One region of the Streptomyces sp. NPDC091272 genome, then DNA from elsewhere that is predicted to be linked to it. Evidence: riboswitches for the same ligand, from Rfam matches in the RefSeq annotation. Region 1 holds a riboswitch; each other region holds the start of a gene.
The links. Region 1 has a riboswitch for thiamine pyrophosphate ahead of thiM (hydroxyethylthiazole kinase). Riboswitches for the same ligand answer to the same signal wherever they lie in the genome.
Positions count from the first base shown of each region.

Region 2: another riboswitch for thiamine pyrophosphate. It lies ahead of ACIQM4_RS24615 (thiamine ABC transporter substrate binding subunit); the one in region 1 lies ahead of thiM (hydroxyethylthiazole kinase).
Region 3: another riboswitch for thiamine pyrophosphate. It lies ahead of thiC (phosphomethylpyrimidine synthase ThiC); the one in region 1 lies ahead of thiM (hydroxyethylthiazole kinase).
Region 4: another riboswitch for thiamine pyrophosphate. It lies ahead of thiO (glycine oxidase ThiO); the one in region 1 lies ahead of thiM (hydroxyethylthiazole kinase).

Region 1 covers NZ_JBIVVC010000016.1:158,359-162,563, forward strand. The annotation lists gene thiD (bifunctional hydroxymethylpyrimidine kinase/phosphomethylpyrimidine kinase) at 1-400, opposite strand, end outside; gene thiE (thiamine phosphate synthase) at 397-1,062, opposite strand; gene thiM (hydroxyethylthiazole kinase) at 1,226-2,056, opposite strand; TPP riboswitch at 2,050-2,179, opposite strand; gene ACIQM4_RS32260 (formylglycine-generating enzyme family protein) at 2,253-3,161, opposite strand; gene ACIQM4_RS32265 (sulfatase-like hydrolase/transferase) at 3,385-4,205, shown strand, end outside.
Region 2 covers NZ_JBIVVC010000009.1:176,232-180,436, forward strand. The annotation lists gene ACIQM4_RS24605 (phosphatidate cytidylyltransferase) at 1-336, shown strand, start outside; gene rlmN (23S rRNA (adenine(2503)-C(2))-methyltransferase RlmN) at 431-1,537, shown strand; TPP riboswitch at 1,577-1,682, shown strand; gene ACIQM4_RS24615 (thiamine ABC transporter substrate binding subunit) at 1,760-2,875, shown strand; gene ACIQM4_RS24620 (ABC transporter permease) at 2,950-4,205, shown strand, end outside.
Region 3 covers NZ_JBIVVC010000003.1:576,250-580,454, forward strand. The annotation lists gene ACIQM4_RS11910 (SsgA family sporulation/cell division regulator) at 97-531, shown strand; gene ACIQM4_RS11915 (YibE/F family protein) at 774-2,135, opposite strand; TPP riboswitch at 2,207-2,338, shown strand; gene thiC (phosphomethylpyrimidine synthase ThiC) at 2,331-4,115, shown strand.
Region 4 covers NZ_JBIVVC010000007.1:360,504-364,708, reverse strand. The annotation lists gene ACIQM4_RS21820 (thiazole synthase) at 20-814, opposite strand; gene thiS (sulfur carrier protein ThiS) at 820-1,032, opposite strand; gene thiO (glycine oxidase ThiO) at 1,029-2,228, opposite strand; TPP riboswitch at 2,226-2,338, opposite strand; gene ACIQM4_RS21805 (hypothetical protein) at 2,390-2,731, shown strand; gene ACIQM4_RS21800 (NAD(P)/FAD-dependent oxidoreductase) at 2,793-4,001, shown strand; gene ACIQM4_RS21795 (Rv2175c family DNA-binding protein) at 4,083-4,205, shown strand, end outside.

The sequences.
Region 1 (4,205 bases):
CGAGCGGCAGGAGACGCTCGCGCAGCACCGCCACCGCGGCGGGCTCCAGGAGGCGGTGGCCGCTCGTCGAGACCATGACGGGATCGAGGACGACGTACCGGGGCCGGTGCCGCTCCAGGGCGTCCGCGACGGCCGCGGCGATGGCGGCGTCGGCGAGCATTCCGATCTTGACCGCGTCCACCTGGACGTCGGCGAACAGAGTGTCGATCTGCTCGGTGACGAACGCCGGGGGGACGGCATGGATGCCGGTGACGCCCCGGGTGTTCTGGGCGGTCAGGGCCGTCACCACTGCTGTCCCGTACGCGCCGTTGGCGGAGAACGCCTTCAGGTCGGCCTGGATCCCGGCGCCGCCGGAGGGGTCGCTCGCGGCGATGGTGAGGGCGATGGGCGGGGTGGTCACGAGGGTTCCTCCTGTCGCAGGGCGTGGACGAGTGAACGTGCCGCGGCCTCGGGGTCCGGCCGGCCGCAGACCGCGCTGACGACGGCGATCCCGGCTGCGCCGCCTGCCATGACCGAGGCGGCCTCGGCCACGCCGATCCCCCCGATGGCCACACAGGGCAGCGGGCTGTCCCGGACGATCCGGGCCAGGCCGGCCGGCCCGAGCGGTGCGTCCGCGTCGGGCTTGGTGGACTGCGGGAACACCGGACCGACGCCGAGGTGGTCGACGGCGTCCGGCACGTGGGCCAGCTGCTCGGGCCGGCTGACGGACAGACCCACGTACGCGTGTGGACCGAGCAGGCGCCGAGCGGTCTCGGGGGAGACGTCCCGCTGCCCGAGGTGGACGCCGTCCGCGCCGAGCCAGGCCGCCACGTCCAGCCGGTCGTTGATGATCAGGGGGACGCCGGTGCCGTCGAGTTCGGCCTGGATCGCCCGCCCGAGCGAGAACAGCGCGCGGGCGTCCGCGTCCGGGTCGCGCAGCTGGACGGCGGTGACGCCGCCCCTGACGGCGGCTGCCACGGTGCCGGCGACGCCACGGCTGCCGCAGAGACGGGTGTCGGTGACGAGGTACAGGGAGAGGTCGAGAGGAGGTCGCGGGGATTGCAGGGGTCGCAAAGGTCGCATGGGCAGGTCCTTGGAGGCCTCCGGCCGGCTGAGGGCACGGGAAGCGCATCGGGATGTACGGGCAGGAAGTACGGGCAGGGGAGGGCCCTAGCGCGCAGGAGCGGTTTCGGCGGGTGGCCTCCGGGCCGGCCGCCAGCACGGGAACCCCGCGGTACGCGCGCGCTCAGCGCAGGTTGACAGCCTCGACGAGCCGGTCCTGGCCGAGCGCGTACAGAGCGTCGATCAGGGCGACGGCGAACGTGCCCGGCCCCGCGGAGCGGCTCGCGGCGTCCTCGGCGGCCACGGTGAGCAGCGCGGTCGCGGCAGTCGCGGCCAGCAACGCGTCGTCCGTGACGGCGGTGCAGGCGGCAACCAACGCGCCGAGTGCGCAGCCCGTCCCCGTCACCAGCGGCAGCAGCGGGTGCCCGTTGGCCAGGCGCACCACGCGTGTCCCGTCGGTGAGGACGTCCTGCGGGCCGCTCACCGCCACCGTGCAGCCGTACCGTCCGGCAAGTGCGGTGGCCGCGGCCAGCGCCGCCTTGGGGGCGTCCGCGCTGTCCACGCCGCGTCCTCCCGGGCCGCCGTCCAGCGCCAGGATCTCGGAGGGATTGCCGCGGACGACCGCGGGGGGCGCGATGTCCAGCAGTTCGTGGGCGAGCCCGGTGCGCCAGGGCAGCGGACCGACCGCCACCGGGTCGAGCACCCACGGCCGCCCGGCCCCGGCCGCTGCTGCGACCGCGACGCGCATCGCCTCCGCCGTCACGGACGTCACCGTCCCCAGGTTGACCAGGACGCTCCCGGCCACCCGCGCCATGGCGCCGGCCTCCTCCGCGCTGTGCACCATCGCGGGGGCGGCGCCCACCGCGAGCAGCACGTTCGCGGTGAACTGCGACACCACGACATTGGTCAGACAGTGCACGAGGGGCCCGGAGCCCCGCAGCGAAGCGACCACGCCCGCCACGTCCTCGCGGGAAACGGCAGAGCCGTACCGGCCGGGTATGGAGGCAGTATCCATCGTCAGCACCCTTCCTACGCCGGCATTACCCGGTCCAGGTTCATGCGGTCGGCGGAAAGGGGAGCCAACAGCTCCCGTCCGCCCTCTCAGCCCGGCTGCTCCCGAGCTCCCGCGGTGGTCGCTACGCAATGTACCCCCTTAGGGAACGGCAGTTCGCACTCGGGCCCCGGCGGTCCGTCCCGCGGGCGCAGGTGGCTCAGACGTCGGCCACGCACCGGAAGCCGATGTTGCCGCTGCTGCTCTCCTCGGTGTTCGAGGTGCGGGCGGCCACCCGGTAGCGGTTGCAGTACGAGGCGTGGCACAGGTACGAGCCGCCGCGCATGGCCCGTCCGGCCCGGCCGGAGCCGAAGGGGTCGGCGGTCCACTCCCACACGTTGCCGACCGTGTTGTACAGCCCGAAACCGTTCGGACCGTACGCGTCGACGGGGACCGTTCCCACCTGCCCGTCCTCCTTCTCCGTGACCAGCGGGAACTCGCCGCGCCAGATGTTGCACCGCCAGGCGCCCTCGTGGTCGAGGTCGTCACCCCACGGGTAGCGGGCACCCGGCAGGCCGCCGCGGGCCGCGTACTCCCACTCCGGTTCGGCCGGCAGCCGCTTGCCCGCCCACACGGCGTACGCGCGGGCGTCGTCCCAGGAGACGTGCACCACCGGATGGTTGTCCTCGTACACGGATCCGGGCCCGTACGGTTCGCGCCAGGACGCGCCGCGGACCCCTCGCCACCAGGGGGTCGCGGCCGGGGCGGGGGAGGCGTGCACGACGGCGGGATCGAGGAGACCGGCGAAGACGTACGACCAGCCGGTGCGCTCCGCGGTGGTCCGGTGTTCCGTGGTATCGGCGAATAGCCGGAACGCGGCGTTGGTGACCGCGGTCGTGTCCACCCGCAGTGCGGACAACTCCACTTTCCTGACCGGTCCTTCGGCGTCCTGCGGATTGGCGTACCGGTCCTCGTTGCCCATCAGGAAGGCGCCGCCCGGGAGTTCGGCCATGCCCGCGTACCGGTCCGGGTCCGGGAGCGGGGTCGGGTCCAACTCCGTTGTGTACGCGGCTGGTCGGCCGGCCACCGGCCGCGCGGGAGCGCAGCACGGTGCGGGTTGGTCCGGCATGAAGTCCTCTTGGTGGAAGGGTGGGTGGCAGGGCCGGTGGGCGGGGCGGTGGACGGGGCGGTGGTCAGCGTGAACGCCGTGCACCAGTGTGCGGGTACGTCCGAGCCGCCAGGTGCGCCGTCACAAGCTTTTTATGTTGTGTACATGGTTATCCCGGCCCGTACTGCGCATGATCGGCGCACCTGGCCGCCGAGCGGAGCCGTCCGCGCCCCAAGGAGTCCCCATGTCCAGTCGTCGACACTTCCTCGCCGGGTCCGCAGCGGCCCTGGGCCTCGCCGCCGTGCCCGCCGCGCCCGCATCGGCGCGGTCCGCCGACTCCCGTGCGGGCGGCGGCCGGGCGGCCGTCCGCGCACCCAATCTCGTAGTGATCCTGGCCGACGACCTCGGCTACGGTGACCTCGGTGCGTACGGCCAGAAACTCATCACCACTCCCCGGATCGACCAACTCGCCTCCGAGGGGCTTCGGTTCAGCGACGCGTACTCCCTGGCGGCGGTCTGCGCGCCGTCCCGCTGCTCCCTGCTCACCGGACTGCACACCGGGCACGCCGCCGTGCGGGCCAATCCGGACGGGCCGCAGGGGCCGCTGCGTGACGGGGACACGACGTTCGCCGAGGTGCTGCGCAGCCGCGGCTACCGCACCGCGGTCATCGGCAAGTGGGGCTTCGGCCCCGAGCAGGGCGATCAGGCCAGTCATCCCAACGCGCGCGGCTTCGAGGAGTTCTACGGCTACATCGACCACGGCCACGCCCACCAGTACTACCCGCAGTACCTGTGGCACAACGGTGTCAAGGAGCCGATCCCCGCGAACGAGGGCAACGCCAAGGGCGCGTACGCCCCCGACCTCATCGAGCGGCACGCGCTGGAGTGGATCGACGCCCGTGCCGACGAGCCGTTCCTGCTGTTCCTCACGCCCAACGTCCCCCACTCCCCGAGCGACATCCCGGACAGCGGCGCGTACGCCTCCCGCCCGTGGACCCAGCAGAACAAGGGGCACGCGGCGCAGATCAGTTACTTCGACGCGACCGTCGGCAAGGTCGTCGACAG
Region 2 (4,205 bases), on a different contig from region 1:
TTCGGCAAGCACAAGCTGGCGCCGCGCATCAGCCCCGGCAAGACCCGCGAGGGCCTGCTCGGCGCGATCGCCTTCGCGATGGCGGCGGGCGTGGTCTGCATGACGCTGCTGGTCGACGGCGGTACGTGGTGGCAGGGCGCGCTGCTCGGCCTCGCGGTCGCGGCCAGCGCCACCCTGGGCGACCTGGGCGAGTCCATGATCAAGAGGGACCTCGGGATCAAGGACATGGGCACACTGCTGCCGGGCCACGGCGGCATCATGGACCGCCTCGACTCCCTCCTCCCGACGGCTCCCGTGGTCTGGCTGCTGCTGGTGATCTTCGTGGGTTCGGCGTGACACCGCGCCTGTGACCTGCTGCGTTGTTGCGTAAGGGGCCCCCGTCCACAGGACGGCGGGCCTCTTGTCGTACATCTGCCACACTGGTATGACCATGCCTGTACCCGGAGAACTCACTTTCGTCGCGCCCCGCGGAGCCAAGAAGCCCCCGCGGCACCTCGCCGACCTCACGCCCGCCGAGCGCAAGGAGGTCGTCGCCGAGATCGGCGAGAAGCCGTTCCGCGCCAAGCAGCTGTCCCAGCACTACTTCGCGCGCTACGCGCACGACCCGGAGCAGTGGACCGACATTCCCGCCGGTTCGCGCGGCAAGCTCCGCGAGGCGCTGCTGCCGGAGCTGATGACGGTGGTCCGCCATCTGTCGACCGACCAGGAGACCACGCGTAAGACGCTGTGGAAGATGCACGACGGGACGCTCGTCGAGTCCGTGCTGATGCGCTACCCGGACCGGGTGACCATGTGCATCTCCTCGCAGGCCGGCTGTGGCATGAACTGCCCGTTCTGCGCGACCGGGCAGGCCGGTCTCGACCGGAACCTCTCCACCGCGGAGATCGTGCACCAGATCGTGGACGGGATGCGGGCACTGCGCGACGGGGACGTGCCCGGCGGCCCCGCGCGGCTGTCGAACATCGTCTTCATGGGGATGGGCGAGCCGCTCGCCAACTACAAGCGCGTCGTCGGCGCGATCCGCCGGCTGACCGACCCCGAGCCGGACGGCCTCGGGCTCTCCCAGCGCGGGATCACCGTCTCCACCGTGGGCCTGGTGCCCGCGATGCTGCGGTTCGCCGACGAGGGCTTCAAGTGCCGCCTCGCCGTGTCGCTGCACGCCCCCGACGACGAGCTGCGCGACACGCTGGTGCCGGTCAACACGCGCTGGAAGGTGCGTGAGGTGCTGGACGCCGCATGGGAGTACGCGGAGAAGTCGGGCCGTCGCATCTCCATCGAGTACGCGCTGATCAGGGACATCAACGACCAGGCATGGCGCGGTGACCTGCTGGGGCGGCTGCTCAAGAACAAGCGGGTGCACGTCAACCTGATCCCGCTGAACCCGACCCCCGGCTCCAAGTGGACCGCCTCGCGCCCCGAGGACGAGAAGGCGTTCGTGGCGGCCATCGCGGCGCACGGGGTACCGGTGACGGTGCGCGACACCCGCGGCCAGGAGATCGACGGCGCCTGCGGGCAGCTGGCGGCCTCCGAGCGCTGACCGCCGGGCGCCTGGTTGTACGCTGGGCCGCACATCTGCATATTCCGACAGGGGAGCGCCACAGCGCTGAGAGTGCAGTTCTCACTGCAGACCCTCTGAACCTCGCCCAGGTCATTCTGGGTAGGAAGTTCGGTCGTAACTCGAGCTGTTGCGCCCTGCCCACTTTTTCCGAGGTGGGCGGGGCCGCGTCTCTTCCTGGTCATTTCCAGGAGGACTTCACCAGTGAGCACCATCAAGAGGTCAGTGCGCACCACCAGGAGGTACGCGGCGGTCTCCGTGGCCGCCGTGCTCAGCGTCGGTGCGCTCGCCGCCTGCGGCGGGCCGTCCGACGGTGACAAGGAGGCCGGGGCCGGCGGTTCCAAGACCGTCACCCTGGTCAGCCACGACTCCTTCGACGTCTCGCCCGCCGTGCTCAAGGAGTTCACCCGGCAGTCCGGCTACACGGTCAAGGTGCTCAAGAGCGGTGACGCGGGAGCCGCCCTCAACCAGGAGATCCTGACCAAGGGCTCGCCCCGCGGTGACGTCTTCTTCGGCGTGGACAACACCCTTCTCTCGCGCGCGCTCGACAACGGCCTCTTCCAGCCGTACGAGGCCAAGGGCCTGAACGGCGTGCCCGCGGACCTCCAGCTCGACAAGGGCGAGCACCGGGTGACCCCGGTCGACACCGGCGACATCTGCGTCAACTACGACAAGAAGTACTTCGCCGAGAAGAAGCTGGCACCGCCGAAGTCGCTCGACGACCTGGTCAAGCCCGCCTACAAGAACCTGCTCGTCACCGAGAACGCCGCCACCTCCTCGCCGGGCCTCGGGTTCCTGCTCGCGACCGCGGGACGGTACGGCGACGCCGGCTGGCAGGGCTACTGGCAGAAGCTCAAGGACAACGGCGTCAAGGTCGTGGACGGCTGGGAGCAGGCGTACAACGAGGAGTTCTCGGGCTCCGCCGGCGGCAAGAAGGCGAAGGCCGACCGGCCGCTGGTCGTCTCGTACGCCTCCAGCCCGCCCGTCGAGGTGCTGTTCGCCGAACCGAGGCCCGCCGAGGCGCCGACCGGCGTCGCCACCGGCACCTGCTTCCGCCAGGTCGAGTTCGCCGGACTGCTCGACGGGGCGAAGAACGAGGCCGGCGGCAAGGCGCTCCTCGACTTCCTGCTCGGCAAGCAGTTCCAGCAGGACCTGCCGCTGAAGATGTTCGTCAACCCGGCGGTCAAGGACACCGAGCTGCCCGAGGTGTACGCGAAGTTCGGCGCCACCGTCGACAGGCCGCTGACCGTCGCGCCCAAGAAGATCGCCGACAACCGTGAGCAGTGGGTCAAGTCGTGGTCCTCGCTGGTGAACAAGTAGGCGGGCCCCGGCCGGGCGCCCGCGAAGGCGCCCGGCGGGGTTCCTGGCGCGGCGGTGCGGTGCGGCTCGGCCTGATGGCCGTACCGGTGGCGTTCTTCGCGCTGTTCTTCGCCTACCCGGTCGTCGCCATCGTGGCGCGCGGACTGCGGCCGAGCGGGACCTGGCAGCTCGGGCGGATCGGCGAGGTGCTGGGCGATCCGGACATCCTCGGCGTGCTCTGGTTCACCACCTGGCAGGCCGTCACGTCGACGGCGCTCACCCTGCTGCTCGCGCTGCCCGCGGCGTACGTCTTCGCCCGGTTCGAGTTTCCGGGCAAGCAGCTGCTGCGGGCCGTGGTCACCGTGCCGTTCGTGCTGCCGACCGTGGTCGTGGGTACCGCCTTCCTGGCGGTGCTGGGGCGCGGCGGGCTGCTCGACGAGACGTGGGGCGTACGGCTCGACAACACCGTGTGGGCGATCCTGCTCGCCCACGTCTTCTTCAACTACGCGGTGGTCGTCCGGACCGTGGGCGGGCTGTGGTCGCAGCTCGACCCGCGGCAGGAAGAGGCCGCGCGGGTACTCGGGGCGGGGCGCCTCACGGCCTGGCGGCGGGTGACCTTGCCGGCGCTCGCGCCGGCGGTGGCCGCCGCCGCGCTGATGGTCTTCCTGTTCACCTTCACGTCGTTCGGCGTCGTGCAGATCCTGGGCGGGCCCGCCCGTTCCACCCTGGAGGTGGAGGTCTACCGGCAGACCGCCCAGCTGCTCGACCTGCCGACCGCCGCAGTGCTGACGCTGGTGCAGTTCGCTGCGGTGGGCGCGATCCTCGCCGTGCACGCGTGGACGGTACGCCGGCGGGAGGGTGCGCTGAAGCTCGTCGACCCGGCGCGCACCTCGCGCAGGCCGCGCGGCACAGGTCAGTGGGCGCTGCTCGGCGGAGTGCTGGCGAGCGTACTTGTGCTGATCCTGCTTCCGCTGTCCGTGCTGGTCGAGCGGTCGCTGGACGGGCCGCAGGGGTACGGGTTCGGCTACTACCGGGCGCTGCGCTCGGTGGCCGACAGCGGCGGAACCTTCCTGGTACCGCCGCTGGAAGCGGTCTGGAACTCCTTGCAGTACGCCGTGGTGGCGACCGCGATCGCGCTGGTCGTGGGCGGACTGGCGGCTGCCGCGCTGACCCGGCGGGCGGGCCGGCTGGTGCGGGGTTTCGACGCCCTGCTGATGCTGCCGCTGGGCGTCTCCGCGGTGACCGTGGGCTTCGGCTTCCTGATCACCCTCAACAAACCGCCACTGGACCTGCGCACCTCGTGGATCCTGGTGCCGCTCGCCCAGGCGCTGGTGGGCGTGCCCTTCGTCGT
Region 3 (4,205 bases), on a different contig from region 1:
CTCACTCCTTGTGATCTGTTACTGGTTCAAGCACGATGGCGTCAAGAGGGACGGATGGGATCGTTCCGGCCACTTTCTTCTACGGCAGGGTTGGCGATGCGCGAGTCGGTTCAGGCAGAGGTCATGATGAGCTTCCTCGTCTCGGAGGAGCTCTCCTTTCGTATTCCGGTCGAGCTCATGTACCAGGCGAAGGATCCCTACGCGATCAAGCTGACCTTCCACCTGCCCGGTGATGCGCCTGTGACCTGGGCTTTTGGCCGCGAGCTGCTGGTTGACGGAATCAACGAATCCTGCGGCGAGGGAGATGTGCACATCTCCCCGACCGACCCCGACGAACTTGCCGATGTGCACATCAGGCTCCAGGTGGGCGCCGACCGCGCGCTTTTCAGAGCGAGCGCGGCGCCGCTGGTGGCGTTTCTCGACCGCACGGACAAGCTTGTGCCGCTCGGCCAGGAGCACACGCAGAGTGACTATGCCGGATGCCTGGAGGACGAGTTGGGCCGGATTCTGGCGGAGGAGAACGCGGGCTGAGGCCCGGCGGGTTTACCGCCCGCAGGACCGCTCGCAGGACCGCTCGCAGGACCGTTCGCTGGTCCCGGCCGTGGGTTGCGCCCGCAGGACCCGCCCGGATCGAAACGCCAGAGGCGGCCGGAGTCACCCGGCCGCCTCTTCTGTCATGTGCCCCTGGCGTGCGCGCACCCCCGGCGTACCGGCCGTGTCGGCGGTGTCGGCCGCGCCGGCCGGTGACAGCGGTCTCGGTCGCGCCGGTCGCGTCAGCCCTTGCGGCGCCGGCCGCGTCCGGTGCGTACCGGCATCGAGGGCGAGGCGGTGCCCGAGCGGTCGGCGGAGACGACCAGCGCGGCGAGCGCGGTGGTCACGGGGACCGAGGCGACCAGCCCGATCGAGCCGACGAGGGTGCGCACGATCTCCTGGGCGACGAGCTCGCTGTTGGCGACCGTCCCCACACTGCTCTGGGCGATCGAGAACAGCAGCAGCAGGGGCAGGGCGGCGCCCGCGTAGGCGAGGACGAGGGTGTTGACGACCGAGGCGATGTGGTCGCGGCCGATGCGGATGCCCGCCCGGTACAGGGCGCGCGGGCCCATCGTCGGATCCGCCTGGTGGAGTTCCCAGACGGCGGAGGTCTGGGTGACCGTCACGTCGTCGAGGACACCGAGGGAGCCGATGATGACGCCCGCGAGAAGCAGGCCGCTCATGTCGATGGAGGGGTACAGGGTGTGGATCAGGCCGGTGCTGTCGTCGATGTTTCCCGACAGGAAGGCCCAGCCGATGAAGAGGGAGCCCAACAGTCCGATCAGCAGCAGCGAGACGAGGGTGCCGAGGACGGCGACGGAGGTACGGGCGTTCAGCCCGTGGCAGGCGTAGAGCGCGATCAGCATGATGGCGCTGGCACCGACCACCGCCACGACCAGCGGGTTCGAGCCCTGGAGGATGGCGGGCAGGATGAACAGGGTCAGGATCGTGAACGACGCGACGAGCGCGACCAGCGCCATCACGCCCTTCATCCGGCCGACGATCACCACCGCGACGGCGAAGATGCCTGCGAGCACGGTGAGCGGAAGCTTCCGGTCCACGTCGGTGACGGAGTACTGCAGTTCACGCGGCGCGTCCGGGGCGTACGCGACGACGACGCCCTGGCCCTGTTCCAACTGCCGGGGGGCGCCGGGCTGGACGATCTCGGTGAAGGTGCGGCCCTTGTCCGCGCCGCTGGTCACCTCGACCGTCGCCTTCTTGCAGTCGCCCTTGGCGCCGTCGCCGCCCGGTGGTGACAACGGGTCCGCCTGGCCCTGCGGTTGCTGCGGCTGTTCGGCGACGTTCGCGGCCTTGCAGTCGATGGCCTCGACCTGGACGACGCGGCCCTGCTCGGTCTGCCGGTCGAAGCCCACGCCGGTGCGCTCGTGGGTGGGTGCGCCACCGGGCCACAGGATCGCGAGGCCGACGAGGACGGCGGTGGCGAAGGGGATCAGTACCGCCGCGATGACCTTGCGCAGGTGTTTGGAGACGGGGGCCGCGGGCCCGTGGCTGTGGCTGTGGCCGTGCGAGGAGGCCGGCGGCGAAGGGGACGGCGGGGGCGGCTGTGTGGACGGCGGACCGGACGGCGGCTGTGGTGGGGTCACCCGGCGATCATCGCAAGAACGAGGGGGGCCCTCTGTTCAGCGCGCCCGGAATGGCGCTAGCGTGGGGGCACCTTTGCACACGCGGGAGCTCGGAGCACCGGGCTGAGAGGGCGCTGACCTCCGTACACGTACGGAAACGGCTGCGTCGACCGCTGAACCTGTTACCGGGTAATGCCGGCGTAGGGAGTAGGTCTCATGACCACGATGGATGCACGCACGCCTGCCTCCGGCCAGGAAGGGCGCAAGCCCGGCTGGCACAAGGGGTACGTCGACGGATCACGTCCGGACCTGCGGGTGCCGGTCCGTCAGGTGCACCTGACCAACGGGAAGGACGTGACGCTGTACGACACGTCCGGCCCGTACACCGACCCGACCGTCGAGACGGACGTACGCCGCGGCCTGGCCCCGCTGCGCGAGAACTGGATCGTCGGACGCGGGGACACCGAGGAGTACGCGGGGCGCCCGGTGCGTCCCGAGGACGACGGCATCAAGCACACCTCGCCACGCGGGGGCCTCAGGAACCTCGACGCGGTCTTCCCCGGCCGTCCGCGCCAGCCCCGCCGGGGCCGGAACGGGCAGGCGGTGACCCAGCTCGCCTACGCACGGCGCGGCGAGGTCACCCCGGAGATGGAGTACGTGGCCATCCGGGAGAACGTCTCGCCCGATGTCGTACGGGAGGAAATCGCCGCCGGACGCGCGGTGTTGCCCGCGAACGTGAACCACCCGGAGATCGAGCCGATGATCATCGGCAAGCGGTTCCTGGTGAAGGTCAACGCCAACATCGGCAACTCGGCCGTCACCTCCTCCATCGAGGAGGAGGTGGACAAGATGACCTGGGCCACCAAATGGGGCGCGGACACGGTCATGGACCTGTCCACCGGCCGCAACATCCACACCACCCGCGAGTGGATCCTGCGCAACGCGCCCGTCCCGATCGGCACCGTGCCGCTCTACCAGGCGCTGGAGAAGGTCGACGGCCGCGCCGAGGCCCTGACCTGGGAGGTCTACAAGGACACGGTCATCGAGCAGGCCGAACAAGGCGTGGACTACATGACCGTCCACGCGGGGGTGCGCCTCGCGCACGTACCGCTGACGGCGCGCCGCAAGACCGGCATCGTCTCGCGCGGTGGATCGATCATGGCCGCCTGGTGCCTGGCGCACCACCAGGAGTCCTTCCTCTACGAGCACTTCGAGGAGCTCTGCGAGATCCTCGCGGCGTACGACGTGACGTACTCGCTGGGCGACGGCCTGCGGCCGGGCTCCATCGCGGACGCCAACGACGAGGCTCAGTTCGCCGAGTTGCGGACGCTCGGGGAACTCAACACGATCGCCAAGCGTTTCCACGTACAGACCATGATCGAGGGCCCGGGACACGTCCCGATGCACAAGATCAAGGAGAACATCGACCTTCAGCAGGAGATCTGCGAGGAGGCGCCGTTCTACACGCTCGGCCCGCTGACGACCGATGTGGCCCCCGCCTACGACCACATCACCTCCGGCATCGGCGCCGCGATGATCGCCTGGTGGGGCACCGCGATGCTCTGCTACGTGACCCCCAAGGAGCACCTGGGGCTGCCCGACCGGGACGACGTGAAGACCGGAGTCATCACGTACAAGATCGCTGCGCACGCGGCGGACCTCGCCAAGGGCCACCCGGGTGCGCAGGAGTGGGACGACGCGCTGAGCGACGCGCGGTTCGAGTTCCGGTGGGAGGACCAGTTCAACCTGGCCCTCGACCCGGACACGGCACGGGAGTTCCACGACGAGACGCTCCCAGCCGAACCGGCGAAGACGGCGCACTTCTGCTCGATGTGCGGGCCGAAATTCTGCTCGATGAAGATTAGTAGAAGCATCACAGAACAGTTTGCCCCTGACCTGCTCTCTTCTGCCTCGGATGAGGAGATCGAGGCCGGGATGCTTGCGAAGTCCAAGGAGTTCGCAGCAAGCGGCAACCGCGTGTACCTGCCCCTGGCTGACTGATCGGTTGATTGGGGTGGAGGCTCCCGGCGAGTCTCCACCCACAGTCTGGTGCTACACAACCGCCCTGTGACCCGCGCCAGTTGTCATAGG
Region 4 (4,205 bases), on a different contig from region 1:
CCCGCAGCCCCCGCCCCCCTCAGAACGCCGGCCGCTCCGGGTCCAGCCTGGCCCGCCCCTCCTCCGGGGACGACGCCCGCGCGAAGTACCGGCGCGGAATCCGCCCCGCCCGGTACGCGAGCCGCCCCGCCTCCACCCCGTGGCGCATCGCCTCCGCCATCAGCACCGGCTCCTGCGCCCGGGTCACCGCCGAGGCGAGCATCACACCCGCGCACCCCAGCTCCATCGCCAGCACCGCGTCCGACGCGGTCCCCGCCCCCGCGTCCAGGATCACCGGCACCCCGGCCCGCTCCACGATCAGCTCGAAGTTGTGCGGGTTGCGGATGCCGAGCCCGGAGCCGATCGGCGAGCCCAGCGGCATCACCGCCGCGCAGCCCACGTCCTCCAGCTTCCGCGCGAGCACCGGGTCGTCGTTCGTGTACGGGAGCACGGTGAAGCCGTCGTCGACCAGCAGCTCCGCCGCGTCCAGCAGCTCGACCGGATCGGGCAGCAGGGTCCGCTCGTCCGCGATGACCTCCAGCTTCACCCAGTCCGTGCCCAGCGCCTCCCGTGCGAGCCGCGCCGTGAGCACGGCCTCGCCCGCCGTGTAGCAGCCCGCCGTGTTGGGCAGCACCCGGATGCCCAGCCGCTCCAGCAGGGACAGCACGGAGCCCTGCACCGACGGGTCCAGCCTGCGCATCGCGACCGTCGTCAGCTCGGTGCCCGAGGCGACGAGCGAGCGCTCCAGCACGTCCAGGCTCGGCGCGCCGCCCGTCCCCATGATCAGCCGGGACGAGAAGCCGGCGCCGCCCAGTTCGAAGAGATCGTCCGCCATGTCCTTCAGCCTCCCTGGACCGCGGTCAGTACTTCCACGCGGTCGCCGTCACCGAGGGCGGTGGCCGCCCACCGGCCCCGCGGTACCACTGTCTCGTTGAGTGCGGCGGCCACGCCCGCGTGGGCGCGCGTGAGCGTCGCGACGAGGTCGCCGAGGGTCGTGCCGACGGAGACCTGGTGCCCCTCGCCGTTCATGGTCACGTGCACCGAGGTACTCATGCGGACAGCTCCTGTCGTTCCTGTCGTACGGGCGGGGGTACGGGCGCGAAGCGCCGCGGGGTGAACGGCCTCGCCGGGCCCGGGAGCTCGCCGGTGGTCAGCACGTCCGCCATGACGTCCCCGGTGACGGGCGTCAGCAGCACCCCGTTGCGGTGGTGCCCGGTGGCGAGCAGCAGGCCCGGCAGGGCGGTCGGCCCGAGCAGCGGGGCGTTGTCGGGGGAGCAGGGACGCAGCCCCGCCCTGGTCTCGGTGAGCGGCAGCTCGGTGATGCCCGGGACCAGCTCGTGGGCGTCGCGCAGCAGCTCGTAGACGCCGCCCGCGGTGACGGTGGTGTCCCAGCCCAGTTCCTCGGAGGTCGCGCCGAGTACCAGCTCACCGTTCTCACGCGGCACCAGATAGACCTCGCCGCCGCGCACCACGGCGCGCACCGTACGGCTCAGGAACGGCGCGTACGAGGGCGGCACCGTCAGCCGCAGCACCTGCCCCTTGACCGGGCGCACCGGTGGCAGCACCTCTGGCGGTACCCCGGCGAGCCGGCCGCTGAGCGACCCGGCCGCCAGCACCACCTGGTCGGCGACCAGCTCGCTCCCGTCGGCCAGCAGGGCGCCCGCCGCCCGGTCCCGTACGACGGACAGCCTCTCCGCTGCCGCACGGTGCACCACCACACCGGCGCGACCGCAGGCCGTCACGAGGGCCGCTGCCAGGCGTCTGGGGTCGACCTGGTGGTCGCCGTCCACCCGCAGCCCGCCGCGCACGCCGGGGGCGAGCATCGGCTCCAGGCGGCGGCACTCTCGTCCGGTCAGCCACTCCGACTCCAGCCCGGACTGCCGTTGCAGGGTGTGCAGTTCACGCAGGTGGGCCCGGTCGTCGGCGTCCAGGGCGACGGCGAGCGTGCCGCACGCGCGGTAGCCGGTGTCCTGCCCGGACACCTCCTGGAGCTCGGCCACGAAGTCCGGAAAGCGGCGCGCGGAGGCGAGGTTGAGAGCGAGCAGGGTCTGCTCGCCGTGGTGGAGCTCGGTGACGGCGGCGAGCATTCCGGCCGCCACCCCGGCCGCGCCGCGACCCGGTTCCGGGTCGGCGAGCGCGGTGCGCAGACCGCGCTGCGCGGCCCGCCAGGCGGTGACCAGACCGATGATCCCGCCCCCGATCACCAGGACGTCGTACGGCCGTTGTCCCGAGGGTTCAGAAGACTGCATGGGCGTCCAGCCCCTCCCTTCGCCGGCATGATCCGGATCAGGTTCGTACGGTCGGAGGCCGGTGGCGCCTCCCTCTCAGCCCGGTCCGCCGGGCTCCCGTGAGTGCTTGTACGGTGACCAGACTAATCCTTGGGTTCCACGTACTGTGAGGGAGCGCCCCCGTGCCCCGTTCGCTCGACGGACTTCTCCTCGCGCCGGTCGCCGACCAGGCCCCGGGGCAGGTCGGCACCGCCACCCGCTTTGCCTACCACGAGCAGGACGGCGTGATCTGGGCCGATTACGCGGGCGGTGACGTGGTGCGCGGGCATCTGGTCGGCACGCGCGCGGGGGACCGGCTCGACTTCAGGTACGTACAGCTGAAGCGGGACGGAACGACATCGTCCGGACACTGTCTGTCCGAGGTCACGCTCCTCGTGGACGGCCGCGTTCGGCTCCGGGAGAGCTGGGCATGGGACTCCCAGGACGGCAGTGGCACGAGCGTGGTCGAGGAGCTCGCGTCCTGACGGACCCGGACCCGTGCGAGGAGCCCTTCCTGACGGGGCGTCAGATACGTAAGGTGATCGGGTGAGCGAGCAGAAACGAATCGTCGTCGTCGGCGCGGGCATGGCCGGTGTGCAGACCGCGGTGGCCCTGCGGGAGCAGGGTTTCGAGGGCCGGATCACCTTGATCGGCGCCGAGCACCACCCGCCGTACGACCGGCCGCCGCTGTCCAAGGCGGTCCTGCTCGGCAAGACCGGGACGACGGCCTTCGAGGTCGACTTCGACGCGCTCGGGGTCGAGCTCCGGCTGGGGCTCCAGGTCACCGGGGTACGCCCGGCGGACCACGAGATCGACACCCCGGCCGGCCCTCTCGCGTACGACTCGCTGGTCCTGGCCACCGGGGCGGACCCGGTCACCCTGCCCGGCACCGTCGGTGTGCCGGGCGTCCATCTGCTGCGCACGCTCGACGACGCACTGCGGCTGCGCCCGGTGCTGGAGGCGCAGCAGGACGTGGTGGTGGTCGGCGCGGGCTGGATCGGTGCCGAGTTCACCACCGCCGCCAGGGAGGCCGGCTGCACGGTCACCGTGGTGGAGGCCGCCGACCGGCCGCTCGCCGGGACGATGCCCGCCGAGATCGCCGCCCCGATGTCCGCCTGGTACGCCGAAGGGGGAGCCGAGCTCCTCACCCACGCGCGCGTGGCGGCGGTCGAGCCGGGCGCGGTGCTCCTCGCCGACGGCCGCCGCATCCCGGCCGGCGCCGTCCTCGTCGGCGTCGGCGCCAGACCCGCGACGGCCTGGCTGGCGGGCTCCGGGATCGAGCTCGGCCCGGACGGCTCCGTCACGGCGGACGCGCACCTGCGCACCTCGGCCCCCGACGTGCACGCGGTGGGCGACTGCGCCTCCTTCCCCTCCGGGCGGTACGGCGCCCGGCTGCTCGTGCACCACTGGGACAACGCGCTGCAGGGCCCGCGCACCGTCGCCGCGAACATCCTGGGCGGCGCCACGCTGCCCTACGACCCCGTGCCGTACTTCTGGTCCGAGCAGTTCGGCCGCTTCGTGCAGTACGTCGGCCATCACGCGGACGCCGACGAGATGATCTGGCGCGGCGACCCCGGCGGCCTCTCCTGGTCGGTGTGCTGGCTGCGCGGCGGCGCCCTGGTGGCCCTGCTCGCGGTGGGCCGCCCGCGCGACCTGGCGCAGGGGCGCAAGCTGGTGGAGGCGGGGGCGGCGCTCGACCCGGAGCTGGCCGCCGATCCCTCCGTACCGCTGAAATCGGCCGTGCGGAAGCTGTAGGGGCCCCAGCGGGGCAGGGCGGATCCCCCGCCCGGACGGGCCCGGGTACCGGCTGTCGGTCCCAGGTGGCAGGCTTGTCCTGTGACCGAGATTGACGCAAAGATCGATTCCCTCGTCCCCGCCTGGCTCTACCTCCCCGACATCGCGGAGATGCTCGACCTGGAGGTGACGAAGGTGCGGCAGCTGGTGAAGGACGGCCAGCTC